2 regions of the Arthrobacter sp. TJ-265 genome follow, and region 1 is predicted to be linked to the other one. Evidence: predicted binding sites of a transcription regulator. Region 1 holds the regulator's gene; the other holds the start of a gene.
What was found. Region 1 encodes LexA, which represses DNA repair genes until DNA is damaged. Its sites were predicted from a motif close to TCGAACANNTGTTCGA; they were not measured.

Region 1 (8,439 bases):
GGCGGTGGCGATCCCGACCAGCGTCAGGCCGAGCACCGTGGACACCTGGGTGGCCAGGACGACGCCCACCGCAGGGCCGGCCATGAAGATGACCTCGGTGGAGATGGCGTCGAGCGTGAAGGCCGTGCGCCGCCGGTCGCCGTCCACGAGGACCCCGAGCGCCTGGCGGATCACGGAGAAGGCGGGCAGGGTGAAGAGTCCGCCGACGAGCGCCGCGACGAGCAGCCACTGGTAGGACAGGTGCGGTGCCACGGACCAGATGACGGCTTCCGCGACGACGGACGGGATGAGCGCGCGCCGCAGTCCCGCGCTGTCGATCCGCCGGCCGCGCCACGGCGCGCCGACCGCGATGCCGATCGTGACGACGGCGGCGACGGCGCCCGCTTCCGCGTAGCCGCGGTCGAGGGTCTGGACGACGTGGAGCGTGAGCAGCACCCCGGCGGCGGAGTGCGGGAAGCGAGCGATCATCCCGACGAGGAGCAGCCTCCGGACGGAGCGGATGCGCAGCAGGTCCCGGTATACGGCGAAGTTCACTGTTCGTCTTTCTGGCCGACGACCCGTCAGCGGGTGAGTTTGATGTCGAGCGAGTCGACGCGTTCCACGAAGCCGGTGAGGCCGAGGAGCTTCCCGCGGAAGGAGGCGACGGCGTCGCGCACCCCGTCGGGAGACAGGCCCGGGCGGAGCCGGAGATCCATGCGCAGTTCGGGGCCCGGTCCCCCACCCGAGGCAATGCTACCGCCGGCCGTGCGTGTCAGCACTCCGCCCGCCGGCCGCAGGCCCACCCCGAGGACGTCCTCCTCCAGCCCGGCCGCTTCCTCGACGAGCGACGCCAGTGCCGGGTCCTCGTACGACGGCGTCCACGGGACCTGCTGGGCCAGGGCCCAGAGGGCAGGGCGCCGCAGCACGAACGTGAGATCGGCCCCCGGATCGAGCACCATCAGCTGCGCATCCTCGGCGGCGGCCGCGAGGGCTGCCCGGGACGCGTAGGCCGCGACGGGTCGCGCGTCACGGTGCCAGCGGCCCAGCGCCTCGGTCGAGGAGAAGACCGGGAGGGCCTTGCGGCCGTCGGGCGCCGTCAGCGTGACGAGCGCCATCTCGGCCTCCTTGTCGGAGTGCAGCCCGGTGGCGGCCTCCGCCTGGTCGCTGAGCCGTGCGACGATCGGGATGAACACCCGGGCCGTGGTGAGGGCCCCGAACACGGCCCGCTCGGCATCGCCGGGCCGGCCCGCGGGTCCCAGGAGCCCGGCAAGTGCTGCGAGGAGCCCCGGGTCCGCCGCACCGTCGTCGTCGTCGAAGGCGTGCAGCGGGTTCTCCGGACCGGACAGGTCGCGGCCCGCCCACGGCTGCCCGGCGGAATCCGCCGTGTTACCGGCGAGAGCGGCGGCGATGTGCGCGGGGAGCTGCCGGCCGCTCACGTGTCCGAGGCGGGCAGCCCTGCGACGTCCAGGGCCTGCGGCAGGGTGAAGGCCCCGGCGTAGAGGGCCTTGCCGACGATCGCGCCTTCGAGCCCGAGGGGCACGAGTTCGCGGAGGGCCGCGATGTCGTCGAGGCTGGAGATACCGCCCGAGGCGACGACGGGGCGCGTGGTCTTCGCGAGGACGTCCTTCAGGAGGGCGAGGTTCGGGCCCTTGAGGGTGCCGTCCTTCGTCACGTCGGTCACGACGTAGCGGGCGCAGCCGGCGTCCTCCAGGCGCTGGAGGACCTCCCACAGGTCCCCGCCCTCCTCGGTCCAGCCGCGCGCCGCGAGCGTGGTCCCGCGGACATCGAGCCCGACGGCGACGGCATCCCCGTACCGGGCGATCGCCCGCTCGGTCCACTCGGGGTCCTCGAGCGCCGCGGTGCCGAGGTTGACGCGTGTCGCTCCCAGCTCCAGCGCCGCCTCGAGCGATGCGTCGTCGCGGATGCCCCCGGAGAGTTCCACCTTGATGTCGAGGTTCCTGACGACGCGCTCGAGGAGGTCCTTGTTGGACCCCCGGCCGAAGGCTGCGTCGAGGTCCACGAGGTGCACCCACTCGGCGCCGGCGTCCTGCCAGGCGCGGGCCGCGTCCACCGGATCCCCGTAGCTGGTCTCGCTGCCCGCCTCGCCCTGCACCAGGCGCACGGCCTGGCCGTCGGCGACGTCGACGGCGGGGAGGAGCTCGAGGGTGGGCGATTCGGTGAAGGGGCTCATGGTCTGCTTTCGTACGGGCGGCGGCGCCGCGGTGGAGGGGCGGGGTGTGGCGGTGCGGGGCGGGGTCAGTCGCCGGGCAGCGTGAACAGGTAGGCGGCCAGGAGCGCCAGGCCGGCGAGGGCGAGGAAGGCGATCCACACCCAGCGCGGGAACTCCTGGCCGCGCAGGGAGAAGGCGCCGCCGATGAGGAGACCGGCGACTCCCATGAGCACGAGGCTCAGCATCGGGTCACCACCGGATCAGCGCAGCCCGTCGATCCAGTTGCGCAGGAGCCGGGCCCCCGCGTCACCGGACTTCTCGGGGTGGAACTGGGTGGCGCTGAGCGGACCGTTCTCGACGGCGGCGATGAACCGGCCACCGTGGTCGGACCAGGTGACCTGCGGCGGTTTCATGGCGGGCTGGGTGACGTCGAAGGACCAGTCCTGCACGCCGTAGGAGTGCACGAAGTAGAACCGTTCGTCGCGGAGTCCGTCGAACAGGACGGTGTCCTCCGGCGGTTCCACGGTGTTCCAGCCCATGTGGGGCACGACGTCGGCCTTGAGGCGTTCGACGGTGCCGGGCCACTCGCCTATGCCGGGCGTGCGCACGCCGTGCTCCACGCCCTCGTCGAACAGGACCTGCAGGCCCACGCAGATCCCCAGCACGGGCCGACCGCCCGCGACCCGGCGCCCGATCATGCGCAGGGCGTCGACGTCCTTGAGGCCCTTCATGACGGCTGCGAACGCGCCGACCCCGGGGACGAGCAGACCGTCGGCGTTCAGGACGTCGTCGGGCTTGGCACTGAGGACGACGTCGGCGCCCACGTGTTCGAGGGCGCGCACCACGGACCGGACGTTGCCCGACCCGTAGTCCAGGACGGTGACGGTGCGCGCGCTCATAGCGCTCCCTTCGTGGAGGGGATTCCCTCGACCCGCGGGTCCGGTTCGACCGCCGCACGGAGCGCCCGGGCGAGGGCCTTGAACTGGGCCTCGACGATGTGGTGCGGGTCGCGGCCGCCGAGGACGGTGACGTGCAGGCAGATCTGGGCGTGCAGGGCGAGCGCCTCGAACACGTGGCGCGTCAGGGACCCCGTGAAGTGCCCGCCGATGAGGTGGTACTCCTGGCCGGCCGGCTCCCCGCCGTGCACGAGGAACGGACGCCCGGAGATGTCGACGACGGCGCTGGCGAGTGCCTCGTCGAGGGGGACGGTGGCCTCGCCGAAGCGTCGGATGCCGGCCTTCGTGCCGAGGGCGATCCGCAGGGCCTCGCCGATCGCGATGGCCGTGTCCTCCACCGTGTGGTGGACGTCGATGTGGGTGTCCCCGGAGGACCTGATGGTCATGTCGATGAGCGAGTGCTTCGACAGCGCGGTGAGCATGTGGTCGTAGAACGGCACCGTGGTGTCGATCGACGACGCCCCGGTGCCGTCGAGGTCGATCTCGACGAGGACATTGGACTCGCTCGTGACGCGCTCGATACGGGCCGTACGGCCGCGGGCGGCATCAACTGTCATGGCATCTTCCTTCTGTGCGCGTCGTTCACGCGCGGATCGACGTGGGAACAGGACGGACGGCGCGAGCCGCCGGGCGGTCCTGCCCTTCAATTCTAGGTGTACCCGCCCTGCACGCCGATCACGGGGCCGCGGTCCGGCGGCGCGGGCCGAACCGCTGCTCCGCGGTGAGTGCCGATGCTCCCACGTAGCGGGCGAGCCACTCGTGCAGCGCGGCGGGTTCGCGCAGCAGCTCGTCGATGCCCGACGACGCGGAGGCGACGTCCGTCCACGCGGGCCGGCGCACGCGGTGGTTGACCTCGATGCCCTTCCACCGCAGCAGATCCGCCCGGGGATGGTCCGCCGGGTAGCCGCGGGGCACACGCTTCAGCGGTTGCGCCCGTCCGGGACGGACCATCATCCCCCGCGCGGTGATCGTCCCGATCGCGGCCACCAGGGCCGGGCCCGCGACGTCGTCCGCCACCGCGGCACGGAAAGCGGCGAGCTGGTCCGGTGCGGGAAGCGGCAGGCCGGTTGCCACGAGGAGGCCGATGCTGCTCACGCGGAGGAAAGCGCCCACACCGTCGGGCCGCTCGGCGACCGCTCCGATGAAGGTCTTGTACGGCGGACTGTCCGGCCGGAACCTGACGTCGTTGTGCGGGCGGTAGATCCGCCAGTCCGAGAAGACCGTCAGGGCCGCGCACACCGCGGCGAAGACCGGCCGGATGCCGACGTCGTACAGCCTGCGCTGGCGGGCCCAGAACTCGCGGGTGTTGTCCGCCTCCAGCCGCGCGAAGAACGATTGAGCCTCATCGAAGATCGGCCGATCCATGCGACACATGATCGGCGATGCGCCCGGGCGGCGCAAGGCCCGCATCGAGTGGCCCCGACACCCCCGGACCGACCCGGGATCGACGGTCAGAGCAGCGTCGCCAGGGCCGTCAGGAACGCCGTCGTCTCCTCCTCCGTACCCGCGGTGACCCGCAGGGATCCCGGGATGCCGACGTCACGGATGAGGACACCCGCGTCCAGGAGACCCTGCCAGACACGGTGCGGATCCTCGAGGCCCGAGAAGAACACGAAGTTCGCATCCGACGGCGCAGGCGAGAGTCCGAGGGCCTCGAGCTCCCGGACGATGCGGTCGCGCTGCACCTTGATCGCCTCGACGTTCGCCAGGAGCGTGTCCGCGTGGGTGAGGGCCGCGTTCGCGGTCGCCTGGGTGATGGCGGAGAGGTGGTAGGGCAGTCGGACGAGCCGCAGGGCGTCGGCGACCTCCGGCGCCGCCGCGAGGTAGCCGATGCGCGCCCCGGCGAGGGCGAAGGCCTTGCTCATGGTCCGCGACACGAGCAACCGCGGACGTCCGGGAAGCAGGGTGAGGGCGCTCGCGGTGCCCTCCTGTGCGAACTCGCCGTAGGCCTCGTCCACGATGATGATGGCACGCGCGTCCTCGCCGGCCTCGTAGGCCGCCTCCACGACGTCGAGGCCGAGCGCCGTGCCGGTCGGATTGTTCGGCGAGCACAGGAACACGATGTTCGCGCCCGATGCGCGGACGGCGTGGGCGGTGTCCTCCGGCGTCATGGAGTAGGCGGCGCCGCGGGCGGCGGTGACGTAGCGCGTGCCGGTCCCGCTCGCGAGCAGGGGGTACATCGAGTAGGTGGGCGGGAAACCGATGGCGGTGCGCCCGGGTCCGCCGAAGGCCTGGAGGACCTGCTGGAGCACCTCGTTGGACCCGTTGGCAGCCCACAACTGATCGGGCGTCAGGCCGTGCCCCAGATAGTCGGCGAGGTTCTTCCGCAGGTCGGAGAATTCGCGGTCGGGGTACCGGTTGAGGCCTGTGGTGGCCTTCGCGACCGCCTCCACGATGGCCGCGTACACATCTGCCGGCACGCCGTACGTGTTCTCGTTGACGTTGAGCAGGATCGGGACATCCAACTGCGGCGCACCGTACGGGTGCAGCCCGACGAGGTCGTCGCGCAGGGGGAGATTGGCTAGGGCTTCAACGGAGGAGGGCACTGCTTCAGTTTAAGGGACGCGGCAGTTCCTGCAGGAACGGCCCATGGTCCGGCGCTGGCGGGAAGCGGGAGCCGCTCACCCCGCGGCCGGTACCGCGATGCTCTGCCCTGCCTGCACCACGGAGCTGGGCAGGTCGTTGAGTTCGACGATCTCGGCGACGACGTCCCGGGGATCACGCTCCGGCGCGTGGCGCACGGCGAGATCCCACAGGGTCTCCCCGGTGACGACACTCACCTCGACCGTGGCCGTGGCCGTGGGTGCCGACTCCCCCGCCTGGGCGTGGGAGGTCAGGAACGCCGCGAGGAGGATCAGGGCCGCGACGCCCAGGGCGATGGGCAGGCCGACCAGGAGCAGGCGCCCTCGCCGCGTGAGCGTCAGGGGGCGGTCCGCACTCCGCTGCGTGGAGGGACGGGACGGCGCCATGAAGCTCGAGGTCGGGGAGGCGGCGGGGGACGCGGGCGATTCAGGCGTGGGGACGAGCCTGAGGTGGCTGTCGGGGCGAGCGGGCGTCCACAGCGAGCTGCCATGCAGTACGGGTGTAACCATTGCCGTTCCTCTTTCCTTCGAATGCCCTGACCGGGCGAAGCACCGGGTTCGAACACACGTTCTAATAAGCATCTGCCTATTTCTAGCATCTACGATCGACCCGTGTCGAGACTCGGTCGAACATATGTTTGAAAACTGCCCTCGACTGTCCTAGCGTGAAGAGATCAGGACATCGTCGACGGATGCTGCTCTCCGAGGGCCGTTCCGTGGTCGATGCATCTCACACAACCAGCCGCCTCTGACAAAACGGTTTCCGGACCACGGAAGCCGACCGGCGGCGACGACGGGATCAGCGATCCCAGGCGAAAGGCGCAACAGTGGCGGAATCACCAGCGGCAGCCCGGCAGGAATCGAACACTGCCGACGTTCCGGCAGACGCCGTGCCCATCTCCGCGGGCCGGGGCAGGCCGCGCGGCCGCTCCGTGTCCAAGGGGCTGACCGCCCGGCAGCTGACGATCCTCGAGACGATCCAGCGGTCGATCGCCGACAAGGGGTACCCGCCGTCCATGCGGGAGATCGGCGACACCGTGGGCCTCGCGAGCCTGTCCAGCGTGACCCACCAGCTGTCGCAGCTCGAGCGGCTGGGCTACGTGCGCAGGGACCCGAAGCGCCCGCGCGCCATGGAGGTCCTGCTCCCCCTGACCCTGGCCCCGGACACGTCCGGCGCTCAGGCCGGTCCGTCCCCGGACGGGAAGCCCACCGCCGAGCACCGGATCGCCGTCGACACCGCCCTCGTGCCGCTCGTGGGGCGCATCGCCGCCGGCGGACCGATCCTCGCGGACCAGGTGGTGGAGGACGTCATGCCCCTGCCCCGCCAGCTCGTCGGCCACGGTGATCTCTTCATGCTCAGGGTCTCGGGCGACTCCATGGTGGACGCCGCCATCTGCGACGGCGACTGGGTCGTGGTGCGCCGGCAGCAGAGCGCGCAGAACGGCGACATCGTCGCGGCGCTGCTCGACGAGGAGGCCACCGTGAAGACCTTCCGGCAGCGGGACGGCCATACGTGGCTCCTGCCGCAGAACACCCGCTACGAGCCCATCCTGGGTGACCATGCCAGCATCATGGGCAAGGTCGTCTCGGTGATGCGCGCGCTGTAGCGTTCGCGGCGACCGTCGTGTCGCAGCTGTCGTGTCGCGGCCGGAGGGACGCCTCAGCGCCCTGAGAGCCGCTCCAGGATCCCGGTGACGGTCGCGCGGTCCGTCGTCGCCCAGAAGGGCGGGAGGGCTGCCCGGAGGAAGCCGCCGTACCGGGCGTTGGCGAGTCGGCTGTCGAGGACGGCGACCACGCCCCTGTCCTCCGCCGCCCTGATCAGGCGTCCCGCGCCCTGCGCGAGCCGGACGGCCGCGTGCGTGGCGGACACGCTCATGAAGCCGTTGCCCCCGTTCCGGGCCACCGCCCGCGTGCGGGCGGTCATCAGGGGATCGTCCGGCCGCGGGAACGGAATGCGGTCGATCACGACCAGCCGGCACGAGGACCCCGGCACGTCGACGCCCTGCCAGAGGGACATGGTGCCGAACAGGCAGGTGTCCGGCTCGTCCGCGAACTGCGTGACCAGCGCGTTGAGCGAGGACTCCCCCTGGCACAGGATCTCGAAGTCGACCTTCGGACGCAATGCCTCCGCCGCCTCCTCGGCGGCACGCTTGGACGAGAACAGTCCCAGCGCACCCCCTCGGGACGCGGTGAGGAGTCCCAGGAGCTCTTCCAGTTGCGCACCGGAGGTTCCGCGCTCGGGCTTCGGCAGGTCCTTCGCCACGTAGAGCACGCCCTGGCGTGGATAGTCGAAGGGGCTCCCGACGTCGACGCCGGTCCAGGCGGGCGCACCGGGACCGCTGAGTCCCAGCGACCCCGCGACGGGACCGAACTCGGAACCGATCGCGAGGGTCGCGGAGGTCAGGATCACGGTGTGGTCCTCGAACAGTCCCTCCCGCAGCCGTCCGGCGACGGACAGCGGCGCGACGTTCAGCGTCGCGGGCGCGGTCTCGTCGGGTTGCGTGTAGCCGGAGCCCGGCGTGAAGCTGCTGGGACGCGACGCCCACACGACCTCGTTGAGGTCCGACGCCGCGAGGATCCGCTCGGCGAGCTCGAAGACCAGCGTGGTGCGTGAGCGGGCGACCTGCCGGCCGCCGTCGACGTCGGCTTCGGACTTGCCGTCCGTCTTCGTGTCCGACAGCGCCGCGCGGGACGCGTCCCGGACCTGGGCGAGGGCCTGCTCGAGATCCTCCGGGAGGCCTCCCGGCAGCAG
Region 2 (8,439 bases), on a different contig from region 1:
TGGCACGCTTCGTGCTCGACGGCGTCATCCGGGCCCCACTCCGGGGCGTGGTCCCCATCGGGACCATGACCGTCAATATCACCGGTTCATTCCTGCTCGGTCTCCTCACCGCGCTCGGGATGATCAGTGTCCTCACGCCCGAGTGGATCCTGATCTGCGGCGGCGGCTTCCTCGGCGGCTACACCACCTTCAGCACGGCGAGCAGCGAAACGGTCCGTCTGCTGCAGGCGGACCGCATCGGCGCCGCAGTGCTCGCAGGAGCGGGCACGGCACTGGCGGCGCTCGCGGCAGCCGCGTCGGGTCTGTGGGTAGGTTTCCTCGTGGCCGGACTGGGCGGGAGCTGAAGTCCGTCGGCGGGCGCGGCCGAAGCGGACAGGCAGGCAGGACCGAAGGGCCGGCGCCAGGATGGCGCAGTGACCGCGGCGCTCGCAGTCCGTCGGCCGGAGCGAGCCCGGGTCATGCCGCCTTCGTCATACGGCCCAGTCATGCGGCCCGGGTCATGCCGCCCCGGATCATTCGGCCGGGTCATGCCGCCCTCGTCATCCAGCACCCGTATCCGTCAGGTCGGAAACGGGTGGCTGGTGGGTCGGGATGTCCGCAGGTGTAGCGGCGAGTTCGCCGCGAACTGTACGCCCTGCCTGCCAGTACAGATTCCTTCGGGGGTTGCCGGTTCGTCGTCGATGAGCCGGCGGGGTGAACCACGGGATGCCACCACGCGATTCGACGGTCCACGGGTCCTCATGGATGACGTGGTGGTGACGCGAGCACAGCAGCACCCCGTTGTCGACGCTGGTCACGCCACCCTGCGACCACGGTGTCAGGTGGTGTGCCTCACACCAGCTGGCCGGAATGGAGCAGTCCGGGAACGCGCACCCCTTGTCCCGGGCGACGAGCGCTCGCCGGAGATGTGGTGGGAACAGGCGTTGCGCACGTCCCACGTCGAGCACCTGCCCGTCGCCGCCCAGGACCAACGGCATGATGTCCGCGTCACAGGCCAGCCTCCTGATGGTCCGCGCATCGACCTGTCCGGAGAAGACGGCATCGCCGGCCCGGTCGGTCTCGCCGATCAGGTCCTGGTAGTCGATGGTCACCATCACCTGCGGACGATGCCCACCCGTCGCGGGCAGGCCGCCGGTCGACAAGGCGATCCTGCAGGCCGAGACCAGACCGTCGAGGAGTTGCTGCGCCCGGGTCGGATCACCGCGATCGACCGGCGGCTCCTGCGAAGCGGGTGCTGACCCGGGAGCCGACTCCCGTGCTGACCCGGGTGCTTGCCGGTCTGTCACCTCAAGTACTACGCCGCCGACCGGGTGTTCGGCATGCCCCGAGGATCCTCTCGGGTTGGCGGCTGCATTCATGACGGTTGCGAGCTGTTCGAACTGCTCGTCCGTGGCGCCGATCTCCAGGACCTGCAATCCATGGCGTCGTCCCTTGAGGAAGACGCCCTGACGCGCCCGAAGCACCTTCTCCGTGGGTTCCTGCCCGTTCTGGTCCAGCACTGATTCCCAGCGGCGCGCCAGGACGCGGAGGATGTCCTCGTCGGACTCGACCGCCTGCCGGGTGAGGTGCTGCTCCATCGACGCAAGCTGATCCGGCGTCGCGAAGGACTGCACCCGCTCGATCGCCTGCGCCACGACGGTGGCGGCACGCCCGCTGATGACGAAGGAGTTCACGGCTTCCCCCAGCACTTCCAGCCGGGGAGGGAGCGGGTTCCCGGTGGGTGACAAGCTCGGCAGCACGACCGCCGCCAGATGCAGACGACGTCTCGCCTCGGTACGGCTGATGCCCAGCGTCTCCCGGAGGAAATCCGCACAGTTCCTGAAGCCATGACCGGCATCGCCGGATGAACTGGATGAACTGGATGAGCTCGTTGAACTGGCCGAGCTGGATGACGTGGCCCCAGGGTCCTGCGCCACCGACGCAGCTTCTGCAGGAGCGGATGCGCCGGGGCCGACCTCTGCCGAGAAGAGGCCATGGTGATCCGCCACCCGGGCGGCGAGGACCTGCAGGTGATCGACGACCTTCGACACCTGCTCCACATCGACGACGAACCGGAGGGCGTCCTGCCGTGACAGGAGGTGGTGGTACTGGGCCAGGCCGAGCGCACAGTCGCTGAGGACGGTACGAGCCTCCTCCAGGGAGGATCCCGGCCGGGGGGAGCGGGTGATCGATGTGATGGCCATGGCTCGATATTATCGAACGCGTGTTCGAATAATCGAGGCGGGGGTGCCATTGTGGAGGGATAGTGGGACCCTGATCTCCATCGGACCCCACACGGTGCACACCGGGGTACGGGTGGTGATCGCTACGTGATGCGTCGCGCCTCTCGGGGCGTGTCGATCACCAGGTGACGGACGCCGTCGACGGTGAGGATCTGACGATCGCCCTGGTCCGTGAGACAGAGCAGCACCGCCCTGCACGTAGGGCAGCGCAGCACCATGCCGGGCGCATTCGTGTAGAGCAGCGCAGCGGCCAGCGGGCCGGACGAGCCACAGCCCGCGCACCTGCACTCCGCGCTCGTGAGGTCGGAGACGAACTGGTCGAGCGCCCCGGCGAGGGCGTTGCCGTCGAGGTGGTCCTGGTCGGGGTGGTACTGCTCCAAGCTGTCCATGGCAGTCCTTTCCTAGCCGCCGTACCGCTCCGTGCGGATGCGGCCGGCGTCGTGCCCGTCCTCGACGAGCCACGCGGCAACGGCCTCGACGAAGCCCGTCGAGCCGCAGATGTAGACGGCCGGAGCCTCGTCCGGCGGAAAGCAGGACGCCGTGACGGCCTCGTGCGTGAGGCGGCCGGCCGCCCGGCCGTCGGGTGCCTCGCGTGAGTAGGCGATGTCGATCGTCACCTGCGGATCCTCCTGCCCGAGCACGGCGAGCTCACCCCGGTAGAAGACATGGTCGGGGCTGCGCACCGAGTAGAGCAGTCGCGCCGGTGCGATCGCCCGGGCCTCGGCGTGCGAGCGGAGCATCGCCATGAGCGGGACGACGCCCGAGCCTCCGGCGATCAGCTGCAGCGGACCGCCGAGGTCCGGCGTCCAGGTGAACCAGCCGCCCACCGGGCCGCGGACCTCCAGCCGGTCGCCCACCGACAGGACGCCGACGAGGAAGGGAGAGACCTCGCCGTCGTCGAGCTCCTCGACCGTCAGTTCCAGCTCGCGGGGCGGCACCCAGGCCGCCACGGAGTACGAGCGCACGGCCTGGTAGCCGTCCTCGGCGGTGAGCCGCAGGTCCACGTGCTGGCCGGGCACGCCGGTGACGACGTCGGGGAAGCGGAGCCTCACGGTCCGCGCGCGGGGGGTCTCGGGGCGAACCGCGCTGACCTCGACGTCCTGCCACGTCCGCCTCACCAGTAGCGTTCCTCGCGCCACGGGTCCCCGTACATGTTGTAGCCGTTGCTCTCCCAGAAACCGGGCAGGTCCTGGTCCATCAGGCGTATCCCGCTGACCCACTTGGCGCTCTTCCAGAAGTACAGGTGCGGGACCAGCAGCCTCGCGGGGCCGCCGTGGGCGGGCGGGAGGGGCTCGCCGTCGAACTCGTGGACGATCCACGCCTTGCCGTCGAGGAGGTCGTCCAGCGGGAGGTTCGTCGTGTAGCCGCCGTAGGAGTGCACCATCGCGTACCCGGCCTCGGACTCCACATCCTCGAACAGGGTGTCGAGGGAGACGCCACGCCAGCTGGTCCCGAGCTTCGACCAGCGCGTCACGCAGTGGATGTCGGTGGTGATGTCCTCCTGGGGGAGTGCCTGCAGCTGCTCCCACGTCCACTGGTGCATCGTGCGCGGACCTTCGGCGATCTGCAGGGTCCAGTCGGCGAGGACGACGTGGGGCGTGGGACCCGCGGACAGCACGGGGAAACCATCGGTGAGGTACTGGCCGGGCGGGAGGTTCGCGTCCCGGTTCTGTCGCCTGCCGGTGAAGCCTGAGGTAGGTATAGCCATGCGATACTCCCGCCGGGGTAGGGCGCGCCGGGTCGATGGTACGACAAAGTAGTGCACCTGCCCGATGCTGTCCAGACCAGGACGACGGGCGGTCGCCCTGCCCACTAGTGTGGAAGGGTGCCCCAGGAAACCTTCGACCTCCGTGCGATCGCAGTGGGGGCCTACGGCCCGTCGCTCCTGTACGGGGTCGCCACGGGCGCCATCCTCCCGGTCATCGCGCTGACCGCGCGCGATCTCGGTGCGGACGTCGCGACGGCGGCCCTCGTCATCACGCTCTCCGGCATCGGGTCCCTGGTCACCAATGTCCCGGCGACGCTGATCGCCACGCGGTTCGGCGAACGCAAGGCCCTCGTGGGAGCGGCGCTCTGGTGCGCGGCGGCCATGTTCTTCGCGCTCGCGGCCCCGACGCTGCCCGTCTTCGCGGCCGCCGTCTTCATGGTGGGCATGGCGGGCGCGGTGTTCGGGCTCGCGCGCCAGAGCTACCTCACCGAGGCCGTGCCCGCGTACTTCCGCGCCCGCGCGCTGTCCACGCTCGGGGGCGTCACGCGCATCGGGGTCTTCGCGGGGCCCTTCGCGGCGGCCCTCGCCATGAGCGCCCTCGGGCTCGACGGCGCCTACTGGGTGGGCGGGGTGGCGAGCCTCGCCGCGGCGGCCCTGAGCTGGCGTGTCCCCGAACTCGACGGCCCTGGGCGGATCGCGATGACGGCCCGGACGCCGATCGAGGCCGTACTGGCTCCGCCGACGGTGCGATCCATGATGCGCAGCCACGCCCGGATCTTCCTCACCGTCGGGATCGGGGTCCTGCTGATCGCGGCGGTACGGGCCACCCGGCAGGCGGTCCTGCCGCTGTGGGCCGAGAACATCGGCCTGGACGCTTCGGCGACGGCGCTGATCTACGGACTGTCGGGCGCGATCGACATGCTGATCTTCTACCCGTCCGGCAAGGTCATGGACGTCCGGGGCCGCCGGTGGATCGCGGTCCCCTGCATGCTCATCATGGGCGTCGCGCTCACGCTCCTGCCGCTCACCGGGGACGCGACCGGACTGCTCCTGGTGGCCCTGCTCATCGGGTTCGGGAACGGCATCGGCTCGGGCATCGTCATGACGCTCGGCGCGGACTTCTCACCCTCGCCCGGCCGTCCGCAGTTCCTCGGTATCTGGCGCCTGTTCACGGACGTGGGGACCATGACCGGCCCCGGGTTGCTCGCCCTCGTGACCGCCCTGGCCACCCTGTCGGCCGGCATCTGGGCGACGGCCGTCCTCGGCTTCCTCGGGGCCGGGGTCCTCTCGTACTGGATCCCGCGGGCGGCCCCTGGGTCGGCCGCACCCGTGCGTTCCCGGCGCTGACCCGCGGCGTCAGGGCGTCCGGGTCCTGCCGCATCGAGCGATGCCTCCCGGTGCAGCAGGGCCGGGAGGGGGACTGTTCGACCATGCCCACCCGCCGTCGTCGTGCAGTGGGAGGAGTCGCGGTGCCGCCGGCCTCAGCGCCGCGCCCTGCGGGCGATCGCCCGCGCCGCCAGCGCCGCCCCCGCCGTCGCGGCCACCCAGGGGCCGGCGACGACGATCGGGTCAATCCACAGGTGGTTGACGTCCACGCGTTTCCTGCCGACGCGCGACGCGATCCCGTGCCGCCGCCGCTCCGCGAGGATGCCCGTCTCGGTGACCGGGTTGTCCGGGCGCAGCGAGGCGAACGACCTCAGATGCGCACCCCAGGCGTCCACACGGTCGCCGGCCAGAAGGATGAGCCAGTGGGCGGCCCGCCCCTCGCCGTACCGGTAGGCGTACCGCCGGATGCTCCCCGAGACGCCGTGCAGCGGCGCGCTCGTCCCGAAGACCGGTGTCAGCTGTCCGTGCTCGATCGAGCGTTCACGGCCCTCCCGGCCCTGCTGCTCCTCCGGGTAGTCCCAGTGGGCACCGGTGCCGGCCGGATCGAACACCTCCCGCGGATAGGAGGGCCGGTCCTTCGGGTCCAAATCCGCGCCCCAGCCCGGGATCCTCGCCCGGAGGGCCTCGGCGCTGGGGATGTCGGTGGGCTTGTTCGCGACGTAGGGGGTGGACGGCGTCGATGAGGACATGGGGGTCTCCTAGCTGGGGTCCGCGATGATGAGCGGTTTGATGCATCCGTCGAGCTTCGCCGAGAACATGTGGTATCCCTCGGCGATGTGCTCCAGGGGGATCCGGTGCGTGACGATGTCATTGGGTTTGAGGTAGCCGTTCCGGATGTGCTCGAACAGGCGCGGCCACTGCCGCTTCACCGGCGTCTGGTTCATGCGCAGGGTCAGGCCCTTGTTGAGCGCGTCCCCGAACTTCACGGCGCTGAAGATCGGGCCGTAGGCTCCGACGACGGACACCGTGCCCCCTTTGCGCACGGAGTCGATGGCCCAGTTCAGGGCCACGGGGGAGCCGCCCTGCAGCTTGAGCTTGGTCCCCGTGACCTGCTGGAGGAAGCTGCCGTCCGCCTCCGCACCCACGGCGTCGATCACGACGTCGGCGCCGAGGTAGTCCGTGGTCCTCTTCATCTCCACGATGATGTCGTCGTACTCCGCGAAGTTGAAGGTCTCGGCCTGCGCGAAGACGCGTGCTTTCTCCAGGCGGTACTCGAGGTGGTCGATGACGATCACCCTCCCGGCACCCATGAGCCATGCGGACTTGGCGGCGAACAGCCCGACGGGTCCTGCGCCGAACACCACCACGGTGTCACCCTCGACGATGTCGCCGAGCTGCGCTCCGAAGTACCCGGTGGCCAGGGCGTCCGTGAGCAGCACCGCGTCCTCGCTGTCCATCCAGTCGGGGATGATCGTCGGTCCGACGTCGGCGAACGGCACGCGCACGAACTCGGCCTGGCCTCCGTCGTACCCGCCCGTGGTGTGCGAGTAGCCGTAGATGCCGCCCACCGCCGTGGCATTCGGATTGACGTTGTGGCAGTTGGAGAACAGCCCACGGGCGCAGTAGTAGCAGGACCCGCAGTAGACGTTGAACGGCACCATCACGCGGTCGCCGCGCGTGAGGTTCTGCACCGAAGAGCCCACCTCCTCGACGACGCCGATGAACTCGTGGCCGAACGTGTGGCCGATCCGCGTGTCCGGCATGAGGCCGTGGTACAGGTGCAGGTCCGAGCCGCAGATCGCGGCCGTGGTCACCCGGATGATGGCGTCGTTCGGGTGCTGGATCGTCGGCATCGGCTTCTCCTCGACCCGGATCTTGTACGGGCCGCGGTACACCATGGCTCTCATCGGACGTCTCCCTCGTCGCTGGTCCGGCCAGCGTTGCACCACCGCTGCGGCGGGGCAACGCTCGGCGGACCCACCGAAAAGGACGTGCGCGGCGGCGGCGGGGGTGTTAGTGGGCGGTGCGTGCGGGGGCGGACACGCGGGCCTGCGCTGAGAAGAACCACCCGGCGGCGCCCGCGAGGGTGAAGCCGACACCGATGATCCAGGTGAGCCCCCACCAGAAGAACAGCGGAATGTCGGCGGTGCCCGGTTCGGGGGCCGGACCGAGGGCCAGCACGGAGAGGTAGAGCACCATGGACAGCGCCAGGCCACCGATCCCCAGCACCCAGCACGCCACCAGCCAGCCGCGCCAGGAGGCCCAGTGTGCGTTGTAGCCGTGCCAGCTGTTCCAGTGGTCGCCGGTCCGCATGATGATCAGGCCGCCGATGAGCGTCCAGGTCCCGACGGCGAGGAGCGCGGCGACGACGTCCGCCGGGCGGTGCCAGAGGTTGAAGAACGTGGCCGCGCCCGCCAGGACGGAATAGGACCCGCCGGCGGCCGCGGCGAACGGCCGCCACCGCGGGGTCACGATGATGAAGACGGCGGCCGCCGCCGAGGCTGCGAGCGTCGTATGCCCGGAGGGTAATGAATTGAAGGCGAGTGTCGCCACGCCCCGGTCCGGGCGGTCGAACACGATGTTCTTGAGCAGCTGCGTGGTCAGGTTCGCGGCGAGGATGACGCCGACGGCGGTCACCGCGGCCGCGACCCGCCGACGCACCACGGCCACGAACAGGATGGCGGCGGCAGCGACGACCACCGAGACGAGCGGCAGGGTGTCGAGGAACTGCAGGAACGGGAGCTGCGTGTCGGGCGCGGCGACGTCGGCCTCGCGCCAGGCGGATTCGTCCGCGAACTGGCCCCTGGTGGTCCGGACGAAGGCCCAGTAGGTCCAGCCGAGCGCCGAGGCGCAGAAGACCGCGGCCAGCACGAACAACAGCGGCGAGCGTGCTGCCCGCGCCGATCCGGTGGAGGTTCGCTGGGACGTCATCCCGTCCATCGTTCCACACGATGCGTCCGGCTCCGTCACCGTCCCGTGACCTCCGAGGAGGCCGGCAGCTCCCGTAGCCTGAGGGCGTGCACACCTCGGACCCGCCCCTGCCGGACGCCCTTCCCCTACCGGCCCTCGAGGAGGTGGCCGCGTCCGCGCGGATCGTCTCGGTGCCCATGCGCGTGAAGTTCCGCGGCGTCCTCGTCCGGGAGGCCCTGCTGGTCCGGGGGCCGGCCGGTTGGGGGGAGTTCT

Region 2: a site for LexA is predicted at 2,196-2,211, ahead of AC4D2E_RS01065 (HNH endonuclease signature motif containing protein). Genes of this name have one in related genera too.

What each region holds. Positions count from the first base shown of each region.
Region 1 is NZ_JBZCND010000005.1:100,112-108,550, reverse strand. Features, by position in the region: gene AC4D2E_RS15740 (MFS transporter) at 1-534, opposite strand, end outside; gene AC4D2E_RS15735 (SseB family protein) at 561-1,415, opposite strand; gene priA (bifunctional 1-(5-phosphoribosyl)-5-((5-phosphoribosylamino)methylideneamino)imidazole-4-carboxamide isomerase/phosphoribosylanthranilate isomerase PriA) at 1,412-2,170, opposite strand; gene AC4D2E_RS15725 (hypothetical protein) at 2,236-2,394, opposite strand; gene hisH (imidazole glycerol phosphate synthase subunit HisH) at 2,410-3,048, opposite strand; gene hisB (imidazoleglycerol-phosphate dehydratase HisB) at 3,045-3,662, opposite strand; gene AC4D2E_RS15710 (DUF2461 family protein) at 3,781-4,470, opposite strand; gene AC4D2E_RS15705 (histidinol-phosphate transaminase) at 4,557-5,651, opposite strand; gene AC4D2E_RS15700 (LysM peptidoglycan-binding domain-containing protein) at 5,727-6,197, opposite strand; gene lexA (transcriptional repressor LexA) at 6,578-7,294, shown strand; gene AC4D2E_RS15690 (ATP-dependent DNA helicase) at 7,348-8,439, opposite strand, start outside.
Region 2 is NZ_JBZCND010000001.1:227,716-236,154, forward strand. Features, by position in the region: gene crcB (fluoride efflux transporter CrcB) at 1-344, shown strand, start outside; gene AC4D2E_RS01065 (HNH endonuclease signature motif containing protein) at 540-2,183, opposite strand; gene AC4D2E_RS01070 (DUF6510 family protein) at 2,306-2,611, opposite strand; gene AC4D2E_RS01075 (FAD-binding oxidoreductase) at 2,624-3,340, opposite strand; gene AC4D2E_RS01080 (sulfite oxidase-like oxidoreductase) at 3,337-3,930, opposite strand; gene AC4D2E_RS01085 (MFS transporter) at 4,048-5,277, shown strand; gene AC4D2E_RS01090 (hypothetical protein) at 5,412-6,005, opposite strand; gene AC4D2E_RS01095 (zinc-dependent alcohol dehydrogenase) at 6,015-7,163, opposite strand; gene AC4D2E_RS01100 (phosphatase PAP2 family protein) at 7,270-8,187, opposite strand; gene AC4D2E_RS01105 (o-succinylbenzoate synthase) at 8,364-8,439, shown strand, end outside.